One region of the Actinoplanes subglobosus genome, then DNA from elsewhere that is predicted to be linked to it. Evidence: riboswitches for the same ligand, from Rfam matches in the RefSeq annotation. Region 1 holds a riboswitch; the other holds the start of a gene.
The links. Region 1 has a riboswitch for cyclic di-AMP ahead of ACFO0C_RS34000 (transglycosylase family protein). Riboswitches for the same ligand answer to the same signal wherever they lie in the genome.
Positions count from the first base shown of each region.

Region 2: it holds a riboswitch for cyclic di-AMP, as region 1 does, so the genes downstream of both, ACFO0C_RS00085 (C40 family peptidase) here and ACFO0C_RS34000 (transglycosylase family protein) in region 1, are expected to answer to the same signal.

Region 1 is NZ_JBHSBL010000023.1:80,138-85,581, reverse strand. Features, by position in the region: gene ACFO0C_RS34020 (beta-galactosidase) at 1-438, shown strand, start outside; gene ACFO0C_RS34015 (hypothetical protein) at 562-1,104, shown strand; gene ACFO0C_RS34010 (GNAT family N-acetyltransferase) at 1,131-1,631, opposite strand; gene ACFO0C_RS34005 (CPBP family intramembrane glutamic endopeptidase) at 1,729-2,628, shown strand; cyclic di-AMP (ydaO/yuaA leader) riboswitch at 2,799-3,042, shown strand; gene ACFO0C_RS34000 (transglycosylase family protein) at 3,041-3,586, shown strand; gene ACFO0C_RS33995 (GGDEF domain-containing protein) at 3,650-4,129, opposite strand; gene ACFO0C_RS33990 (hypothetical protein) at 4,161-4,412, opposite strand; gene ACFO0C_RS33985 (MFS transporter) at 4,409-5,444, opposite strand, start outside.
Region 2 is NZ_JBHSBL010000001.1:13,289-18,732, forward strand. Features, by position in the region: gene ACFO0C_RS00070 (cytochrome ubiquinol oxidase subunit I) at 1-1,267, opposite strand, end outside; gene ACFO0C_RS00075 (BlaI/MecI/CopY family transcriptional regulator) at 1,341-1,697, shown strand; gene ACFO0C_RS00080 (M56 family metallopeptidase) at 1,694-2,602, shown strand; cyclic di-AMP (ydaO/yuaA leader) riboswitch at 2,742-2,873, shown strand; gene ACFO0C_RS00085 (C40 family peptidase) at 2,890-3,879, shown strand; gene ACFO0C_RS00090 (MarR family winged helix-turn-helix transcriptional regulator) at 3,925-4,350, opposite strand; gene ACFO0C_RS00095 (epoxide hydrolase family protein) at 4,404-5,444, shown strand, end outside.

The sequences.
Region 1 (5,444 bases):
GCGTTGCGTGACCTGCTCGGCGTTCATGTGGAGGAGTTCGCGCCGCTGCTCGACGGCGAGTCGGTGACGCTGACCAACGGGGCGATCGGCACGCTGTGGTCGGAGCGCCTGGCGGTGACCGACCCGGCGACCAAGGTTGTGGCCGGGTATGCCACGGGCGGGGCGGCCGTCACTCGCCGGGAGGTGGGCGGCGGCTCTGCGGCGTACGTCTCCAGTCGTCTGGGGCCGCAAGGCCTGTCCTTGATCCTCGACGATCTGCTGGCTCTCGCCGGTGTCGGCAGTGAGCTGCCGCCCGACCTGCGCGGGCGGGTGGAGCTGGCGGTCCGCGGCCCGGTCCGTTTCCTGATCAATCGGACCGCCGAGCCGGTCGATCTGTCGAGCCTGCCGGACGCTCCGCCGTCGCTGCCGGCCCGCGGCGTCGTGGTCCTGGGAGTGTGACGCGAGTCTATGTCGGCAGTGGAGTGAACTTAGGCTAGCCTAACCTAACCAACGGTCCACTCCGGAAGGATTTGCCGCAGCATGCCCGTTTTCAGTTCCCGGATTCGTCGTGCCTTCAGCCGAATGTCCGTCGTCGGTGCCGGTGCCGCCGTGCTCACCCTCGGTGTCGCCTCGGCGGCGTCGCCCGCCGTCGTCACCGCCGACCGGGCGACCACCGTCAGCGGTGCCGCCTACCAGCTCACCCTGTCCGCCGAGGACACTCTTGCCGCCACCGGGCAGACGGTCACCGTCACCGGGCACGGTTACCCCACCGGTCAGGGCGTCTACGTCAGCCTCTGCGTCATCCCGGACGGCTTCGACCCGGCCGCACCGGTCTACGCCACCACGCCGACGCCCTGCCTCGGCGGCGCCGACTCCAGCGGCGCGACCGGTGCCTCGCACTGGGTGTCCAGCTCGTTCCTGGCCGGACTGATCGCCAACTCGTCGAAGTGGACCACTGAGGGCACGGGTGTCGGCGGGTTCGCGGTGAACATCTACGTGAACCCGAACATCTCCGCGACGCAGGTCTGCGGGCAGACCGTACGGTGCGCGATCGTGACCCGCGCGGACCACACCGGGCTGAGCAACCGCTACGTCGACCTGTTCGTGCCGGTCACGTTCCAGTGATCACCGCGGGCCGCGGATGACAGTGATCAGCGGAGCTCGCGGATGACGTCGTCGCCGTCACGGCCGGTCTCGACGAAGCCGGCCTTGGCGGCGACCGCCGCGGACGCGAGGTTGGCCGGGTCGTGGCGGATGACGAGCCGCTCGATCCCCGGCAGGGTCAGCGCGACCCGGGCAAGCACCTTGACCGCCGCGGTCATCCGGCCCTGACCCGCCCATGGGGTGCGCATCCAGTAGCCGATCTCCAGGGCGCCCGGGCCGGGCCGGGTCATCAGGCCGATCGAGCCGATCAGGTCGCCGAAGGCCGTGAAGATCGCGTAGTTGAACTCGGTGCCGGCCGTCCAGTTCGCCGCCGAGCGTTCGGTGTAGTCGCGGGCCTCGGCCGGGCCGTACTCCGGGGTGGCGAACGGCAGGAACGGCGCCAGTTCGGGCACCGACTCGTGGACGGCCGCGGCCAGTTCGGCGGACCATTCCGGTTCCCAGCGTTTGAGGACCAGATCGCCGGCGTTGATCATCTCGGGTGGTTCCATGATCCGTATTCTGCCGGACGTCTATATCTCTGGTTAGGCACGGGAATCCGGCTGTGGCCGGATCCGCTCGGCACGTCCGGTGGGAAGACTCGTCGCCATGATGATTTCGGCGCCCGGTAGCCCGTACCACCGTCTTGCCCGCACCGCCCTGCACCGGTGGTGGCGTTTTCCGCTCGGCACCGTGTTCATCGTGGGGGCCGCCTTCGTCGTGATGATCTTCTACGTGATCGTCGCGGAGATCTTCGGGCGGCCCGGCGGGCCGGACGGCATGGCCACCCTCGGTACTCTGCCCGATCTCGCGGCCGGTTTCCTGTCGATTGCGGTGGCCCTTCCGCTGACGCTGCTGGCCGCACAGTGGATTCAGCGGCGCCCGGCCGGGACCCTGTCATCGGTGGCCGGGCGGATCCGGTGGCGATGGCTCGCGGTGTGTCTCGGCGTCGCGACGGTGACGATCGTCGTGTTTCTGACAGCGGTCACGGTGCTCTCCCCGGATTCCGGGCCCGACGAGTCACTGGCCGGCTGGGGGCCGTTCCTGGTGTCGGCGGCCGTGCTGCTCGCGGTGGTGCCGTTCCAGGCGGCGGCCGAGGAGTATCTGTGCCGTGGCTGGCTGCTGCAGGGGCTCGGCGCGTGGCTGCGCAGCCCCTGGCTGCCGATTCTGGTGCAGGCCGCGGTTTTCGCCGCTTTGCACGGATGGGGTACGCCGTGGGGCTTCGCCGACCTGATGATGTTCGGCATGGTGGCCGGCTGGGTGACGATCCGCACCGGTGGGCTGGAGGCCGCGATCGCGCTGCACGTCGTGAACAACCTGCTCGGGATGCTGGTGGCGGCGGCGTTCGGGCAGCTCACCATCGAGGAGACGGCGGCCGACATGCCGTGGTGGATGTTCGTGGCCGACGTGCCGGTCCTGATCGGATTCGCCGCGGTGATCGTGTGGCTGGCCCGGCGCCGGCGGCTGCACACGGCGAGCCCGATCGTGGCCTACGGCTTGGCCCACTGAGCCGCCAAAAAGGCTGATGAAAAGGGTATAAGCGCAGTGTCGGTAATTTCCGGGCGCTAACAAGATCAAAGCGGGCAAATACTGAGAAGAACGTCACTATCCGGGGCTGTTTTCTTGGCTCGCGGCCCATCGACGTGGTTACCGTCGGGCCGTCCCGCGACGCGGGCACTGTGGACGGACCGCCGAGTCCTGCCCCCGTCCGCAGACTCGATGCAAGGGCAGGAGCGGGGGACCCACTTTTCGACGGTGCGCGGGATGCGCGCCTTGGGGTGAAGCCGTGTGCACGCGGCCGGGCCAGCGAGAATTGTTCACGACGGTGGAGACCGCCTCGACGGTGTGACTCGAGGTAGGTCGTGAACATTCTCGTCCGCCCGAACCCGACAGCTCACCTCGCAGGCGTGGAGGATCATCCATGTCTGGTAGTAGACGAATCCGCCTTGCCCTGGTTCTGGCGACAGCCGGAATCACCGGAGCAGGCGTCCTGCTCGGCCCGGCCACCCCGGCTCAGGCCGCGCGCCAGGTCAACTGGGACGTCGTCGCCAAATGCGAGTCCGGCGGCAGGTGGCACATCAACACCGGAAACGGGTACTACGGCGGCCTGCAGTTCAGCCGCAGCACGTGGAAGGCCAACGGTGGCGGTAGGTACGCCCCGACGGCTGACCGGGCCACCAAGGCCCAGCAGATCGCGATCGCCAACAAGCTGCACGCCAAACGCGGGCTGAGCCCGTGGCCGGTCTGCGGCAAGAAGGCCGGTGTCTACAAGACGACGAAGACGTCGACTCCGAAGAAGAAGGCCAAGGCCACCGGCAAGACCTACGTGATCAAGTCCGGCGACACACTGGCCTCGATCGCCAGGAAATACAAGGTCAAGGGCGGTTGGCGTACGCTCTACGCGCTGAACAAGGACAAGCTCCGCAGTCCCGGCCTGATCTTCCCGGGCCAGCGCATCCGTCTCTGAGCCGGGTTCCGCCGAGCGGCGGCCGGGAGCGTCCATCGCCTCCGGCCGCCGCGCGCCACACGGTCATGATCGATTAACCGAGGCGGCCACCGATGGCCGCACCGGGATGCGGTCGAAGACCGCGTGGCCGCCGCCGGATCGTTTCGCGTGGTACATCGCGATGTCGGCCTGCTGGAAGAGCAGGTTCGAGTCCCCGTGGGCGAGCGCGACACCGATGCTCACGTCGATCGTCATGTCGATCTCCTCGACGATGAAGGTCTCGCGCAACGCCTCGCGGATCCGGTCGGCCACGGCGACCGCCGCCCGCTCGTCCACGTTCGGTCCGGAGACCACCACCACGAACTCGTCGCCGCCGAGACGGGCCAGCAGATCACCGTCCCGGGTGACCGCGGCGAGCCGCCGTGCGGCCTGCTCGAGCAGGTTGTCACCGGCCTGGTGCCCGTACGTGTCGTTGACCTCCTTGAACCGGTTGAGGTCGAGCAGCAGCAACGCGATCGGGTCGTGCCGGGGCGCGGCGAGCAGGATGTCCAGGTGTTCCAGCACCGAGCGGCGGTTCGCCAGCCCGGTCAGCGCGTCACAGCGCTGTGTAGTGGGCGAAGTCCCCCGCTCCCGTGGTGCTGGCCAGGAAGTCGACGACCCCCGCGGAGAACAGCGCGGCACCGCCCAGCCCCGCGATCGTCCCGTCCAGCACCACCCGCCGGCCCGAGACGTGCCTGCTGGTGAACAGCAGCACGCCCGCGTACGCCTGCGGGTAGAAGAGCAGCCACCCGGCGTCCGCCCGGGACGGGAACGGCGGCGCTCCATACCTCTCAGGTCGGCAGGTCAACCAGCCGAATTGAGGGCGTTTCCGTGGGCGCGCGATCTCGCCGGGCGCAGCACAGTCAGGGCCACCAGGAATCCCGTGGCCAGCAGTCCCGCCGACGTGGCGAACGCCAGCCGGTAGCCGCCGGTCAGTGCCTCCGCCTGGGTCCAGCCCGACGCCAGCAGCCCTTCGGTGCGGGAGGCCGCCAGCGTCGACAGCACCGCCACGCCGATCGCCATGCCGACCTGCTGGGTCGTGTTGAACAGCCCGGACGCGAGCCCCGCGTCGCTCTCCCGCGCACCGGACATGCCCAGCGTCGCCAGTGCCGGCAGCACCAGGCCGCCCCCGGAGATCAGCACCATCACCGGCAGGAGATCGGTGACGTACCCCGCCCGTACCGGAATCCGGGTCAGCAGCACCATCGCCGCGATCAGCAGCACCAATCCGGCGAGCAGCACCGTGCGCGCCCCGAACCGGGCACTGACCCGCGCCGACACGAGCAGCGACACGATCCCGATCCCGACCGCGGCCGGAAGCATGGCGAGTCCCGTCTCCAGAGCGGTGTAGCCGAGCACTTTCTGCATGTACAGCGCGACGAGGATCTGGAACGCGAACATCCCGGACAGGGCCAGCATCTGCGCCAGGTTCGCCCCGGTGACGTTGCGGGACCGGAGGATCCGCAGCGGCATCAGCGGATTGGCGGCGGTGGCCTGCCGGATCACGAACCCGGCCAGCAGTGCCGCCGACACGACCCCGGTCCACCACTGCGCGCCGCCCTGCACGACCGTGTAGATCCCGAGCATCAGCCCCGACGTGACCAGGGCGGCCCCGAGGACGTCGGCGCCCGCGGACAGCCCGAGTCCTCGGTCGCGGGGCAGCACCCGCACCGCGAGCACGATCGTGGCCAGCCCGATCGGCACGTTGATGAAGAAGATCCACGGCCAGCTCAGCGTGTCGGTGAGCACCCCGCCGAGCACCTGCCCGATGGACGCCCCCGCCGCGCCGGTGAAGCTGAAGATCGCGATCGCCCGGCCGCGGTCCGCGTCGTCGGTGAAG
Region 2 (5,444 bases), on a different contig from region 1:
CGGCGGCGGTCAGCCCGGGGGAGATCCCGTCGGCGACCTTGGAGATGCCGAACGCCAGCCACGGCTGCCGGGCGGTCTCGGTGAACACCCAGCCGAACGTGTTGGCGGCGGCCGGCAGCAGCGGCGCGATCAGCACGAACCGGCGCAGCCAGCCGGGCGTTCCCCGCCCGGGCTGCAGAAACTCCGGCAGCAGCGGCACGCGGCGGTCGAAGGACCAGGAGGACCAGAGGTGGTACGCCGCAAGCGCCATCCCGAGCACGCCGGCCCCGATCATCAACCGGAACGTCCAGAACGCGACCGGGATCATCGGCACATAGCTTCCCGGCCCGTATTGAGCCACATACGCAGCCTGGAGATCGTCGATCCCCTGCACGGTCCCGCCGAACGACCCGGTCCCGAGGAAGGACAGCAGCCCCGGGATCTCGATGCTGAAGAACGGCCGGTCGTGCCCGAGCTCCCCGATCGCGAAGACCGAGAACGGCGCCGACGTGGTCGTCTCGTAGAGGGCTTCGGCGGCGGCCATCTTCATCGGCTGAACGGCGGTCATCACCTTGCCGAGGTGGTCGCCGCTGATCGCGGTCACCGCTCCGCCGAGCAGCATCATCCAGGCCCCGGCCCGGGAAAGGGTGAGGAAGGCACGATCATATTTGAAACGCCAGATCCCGATGGCCATCAGCAGCCCGCCGCCGGCCATCGCCGCCCCGCCCATGGTGTGCGGGAACGCGGCCAGCACCACCTCGTTGGTCAGTAGCTCGGTGAAGCTGGTCAGATGCGCCCGCCCGGTGACCGGGTCGAGGGCGTAGGCGACCGGGTTCTGCATGAACGAGTTGGCGGCCAGGATGATGTACGCCGACAGCAGCGTCCCGACGGCGACGACCACGATCGTGGCGGTGTGCAGCCAGCGGGGCAGACGGTCCCACCCGAAATACCACAGCGCCAGGAACGTGGCCTCGAGGAAGAACGCGAGCATCCCCTCGATCGCGAGTGTGGGCCCGAAGACGTCGCCGTAGAACCGGGCGAACGCGCTCCACCCGAGCCCGAACTGGAACTCCTGGACCAGCCCGGTGACCACGCCGACGGCGAACGTGACGATCAGCAGCTTGCCGGTGAACTTCGTGAGGTGCAGGTACTTCTCACGGGACGTACGGATCCAGGCGATCTGGAAACCGGCGGCGGCCGACGCGAGCGAGATCGACACCGGTACGAACAGGTAGTGGTAGATCGTCACGACCGCGAACTGCAGCCGGGTCAGGTCGAGCACGTCCATGGCAGCCCCTCTACGACGATTCGTAGTAGATACTACGACGCGTAGTACGACGTCGTGAAGTAGAGTGGCTCACATGGCACGGAACGACCTCGAACGCGAGGTCATGACGAAGTTGTGGGACGCGGGCGAGCCGCTCACCGTCCGGCAGGTGCACGACCTGCTGAGCCGGGAGCGCGATCTGGCGTATACGACGGTCATGACCGTCCTCGACCGGCTCGCCAAGAAGGGCCTGGTCACCCAGCAGCGGGCGGACCGCGCCTACAAGTACGCCCCGGCGCAGACCCGCGAGGAGATGACCGCCGGCGTGATGATGGACGCGCTCACCGCCACCCCCGACCGTGACGCCGCTCTCGCCTACTTCGTCGGCCAGCTGCCGCCGGAAGCGCTGCGGGCCGCGATCGAGAAGGCCACCCGTAACATCGAGCGGTGACCGCCCTCCTGCTCGGCGCCCTCGGGCTGACGCTCTCGCTGGCCGCGCCGAGACTGCTGGCGAGCGCCCGTTGGACCGACCGTGCCCCGGTCGCGGGTGTCCTGCTCTGGCAGTCACTGACGCTCACCGCCGTACTCTGCGCTCTCGGTGTGGTCCTCGCCGCGCCCGAGGAGGTCGCGCGAGCCGCGGGGGCACGCCATCCGGAGACCGTCGCCGCGTTGCTGTTCTCCCTGGCCGTGGCCGCGACCATCGTGATCCGCCTGATCGTGTCGCTGGTCCGGGTGAGTTCCCGGGCCCGGGCCCGGCGCGCCCGGCACCGGATGCTCGTCGACCTGCTCGATTCCGTCGAGCGGCACGAGGGCCTCGGCGGGGCGGAGGTCCGTGTGCTCGACGGGGCACTGCCGCTGGCCTACTGTGTGCCCGGGCGGGACCCGCGGGTCGTGCTCAGCGGCGGCGTCCTGGAGTCACTGGACCGGGAGCAGGTGGACGCGGTCCTCGCCCACGAGCGTGCCCACCTGCGGCACAGGCACGAGCTGGTGATGGAGTCGTTCACCGCGTTCTACCGGGCGGTGCCGGGGCCGTTGCGGTCGAAGGCGCCGCTCGACGCCGTACATCTGCTGCTGGAGATGGTGGCCGACGACGCGGCCCGCCGCCGGACCGGGCCGGCGCCGTTGCGGGCCGCGCTGGCGCGGCTGATCGACGCCGTCCCCCTGGCGGAGGAGGTGACCGCCGACCCGGAGGGTGAATCCCGGCGCCGGCGGCTGGCCCGTCTGGACATTCCGGACGGCGGTTCGACCGCTCTCACCGTGGCCGGGGTGACCGCCGCGGCCGGCCTGCTGGTGCTACCCACCGTGATCGTCGTGGTGCCCTGGCTGGCGCGCGCCCTGAACAGCTGGCCGTTTTAGAACACCCTGCGTGTCGTCGGCTGTGCGGACAGTTCGGCGGCCTGTGCGACCTTCATTTGCCGTCTTGATCCGAGTACGGTGGTCCCCGGTCCGCCCAGCCCCCCATCGGCCACCCGGCCGATCTGACGGACCACCGCCTAATCGTCTGCGGCCGAAAGGCCCACGGCGAACCGGGGAACCGAGCACCTGGGGTGAAGCCGCGGCGACGCGGCCGGGCAGCCTTCCCGCCCGAACCCGTCAGCTAACCCGGTCGGCGGCTGAACGGGAAGAAAGGACAACGCACCAGCGTGAAACGGATCAGCGCGCGTCGCGCCGGCCTCGTGCGCATCCTGATGTGCGCGGTGGCCGCGGCCGGAGTCCTGGTCACGGGTCCCACCGTCGCTCATGCCGAGCCCACTCCGGCTCAGATCGAGAAGCAGATCGACGAGGAGTGGAACCAGCTCGAGCCGGTCATCGAGGACTACAACGGCACTCACACCAAGCTGGTCAAGCTGCGCAAGCAGCAGAAGGAGCTGGCGAAGACGCTGGCTCCGCTGCAGGCGCAGGTGGACGCCGCGATGGTGGAGGTGCGGGGCCTCGCCGTCGACGCGTACATGCAGGGGTCGCCGACCCTGGTGAACGCGATGGTCCTCACCGGCTCGCCGACGGGTGTGGTGGACAAGCTGACGCTTCTCGAGCAGCTTGCCACCAACCGGGAGGCGTCGATCTCCGAGGTGGCGAAACTCCGCGACAAGTACGCCGCCGACAAGGCCACCGTCGACCAGCTCGAGTCCGAGATCACGATCCGCGACACCGATCTCGGCACGAAGAAGACGGCGATCGAGAAGGAGATCACGAAGCTCCAGAAGCTCCGCATCGCGGCCTACGGCAAGGCCAACGCCGACGACGGGGCGCTGCGCACCGGCCCCTGTCCGGTCGACTACACGAACGACAAGGGTGGCCGCGCCGCCCAGCGGGCGTGCGACCTGATCGGCAAGCCCTACGTCTTCGGCTCGAACGGCCCGAACAGCTACGACTGCTCGGGTCTGACGCAGGAGGCGTGGGAAGCGGTCGGCGTGCATCTCGAGCACTACACGAAGGACCAGTGGGGCTCCACCAAGTCGGTGAGCAAGAGTGAGTTGAAGCCGGGTGACCTGGTCTTCTACTACTCCGACATCCACCACGTCGCCATCTACATCGGCGGCGGCAAGGTGGTCCACGCGCCGCACACGGGCGACTACGTGCGGATGGCCCCGATCGATCGCGGCCCCATCGCCGGCTATCGCCGGCCTGCTTGACACACCCCGCGGAAAGGTCGCCGTCTCCTCGACGGCGGCCTTTCCTCATTTCCCGGTACGGCCGTGGTGCTCGACCAGCCGGCGCAAGAGGCCGGCGAGCAGCGCCCGCTCATCAGCCGACAGCGGCGCCATCAGATCGTCCTGGATCGCCTCCACCCGCTCGCCCAGCTCACCGGCCCGTTCCCGGCCGGCGTCGGTGACCGCGACGACGTTGCGCCGCTTGTCCGCCGGATCCGGTGACCGCCGCACGAAGCCGCCGGCCTCCAGTTCGTTGAGCGCCCCCACCAGGTCGCTCAGGTAGATGGCGGTGCGCCGCCCGAGCGCCGCCTGACTGGCCGGCCCGTCGGTGACCAGTGACGACAGCAGCCGGTAGTGATAGCCCTTGGCGCCCACGCCGGCGAACCCGTCGGCGACGAGCCGGTGCGCGTGCGCCGCGGCCTGGGAGAGCAGCCAGCTCGGCAGATGATCCACGTGACGACGATAACATTGGACGGACTAACGTTAGTCAGTCTAACGTTAGTCGCATGAACGACTTCCGGCTCCACATTCCCCAGGCGGACCTCGACGACCTCACCGAGCGCCTCCGCCGGACCCGCTGGCCCGCCGCGGCCCCCGCCGGCTACGGCATCACCGTCGAACGGGTCCGCGCCCTCGCCGACCGCTGGCTCCGCTTCGACTGGCGGGCCCACGAGGCCGAGGTCAACGCGTGGCCGCAGCAGGTCACCGAGATCGGCGGCGACCGGGTGCACTTCCTCCACGTGCGCAGCGCCGACCCGCATGCCCTGCCGCTGATCCTCACCCACGGCTGGCCCGGCTCCACGGTGGAGTTCCTGGACGTGATCGGCCCGCTCAGCGAGCACTTCCACCTGGTCGTCCCGGCGATCCCCGGTTTCGGGCTGTCCGGCCCGACCACCCGGTCGTGGGGCGTCCGGCGGATCGCCGAAGCCTGGGCCGAGCTGATGGCACGCCTCGGCTACACCCGCTACGGCGCGCAGGGCGGCGACTGGGGCTCCGGCGTCTCCCGCACCCTGGCCACCGTCGCCCCGGACCACGTGGTCGCTGTGCACGTCAACTACCTGCCCACACCCGGGGAGCCGGACGGCCTGGGCCCCGGCGACCGGGAACGGCTGGAGAAGACCATGCGGGTGGCCGCCAACCGGCATCCGCACCAGATCCTGTTCGCGGCCACCCCGCAGACCCCGGCCTATGCGCTCAACGACTCACCGGCCGGGCTGCTCGCGTTCCTCGGCGAGAAGTTCGACACCTGGGCCGACCCGGCCACCCGGGTCCCCGACGACCGGATCGTGGCGAACATCGCCCACCACTGGTTCTTCCGGACCGCCGGGTCGGCCGCCCGGATCGTCAAGGAGTCCGGCCCGCAGGAGACCGGCCAGGTCCCGCTGGGTGTCGCGGTCCTGCCCGGCGACATCGTCCAGTCCATCCGCCCGCTGGCCGGGCAGCGGGCGAACGTCGTCCACTGGAGCGAGTTCCCCCGGGGCGGCCACTTCGCCGCCCTGGAGGTCCCCGACCTGTTCACCCAGGACGTGATCGCGTTCTTCAGCCGC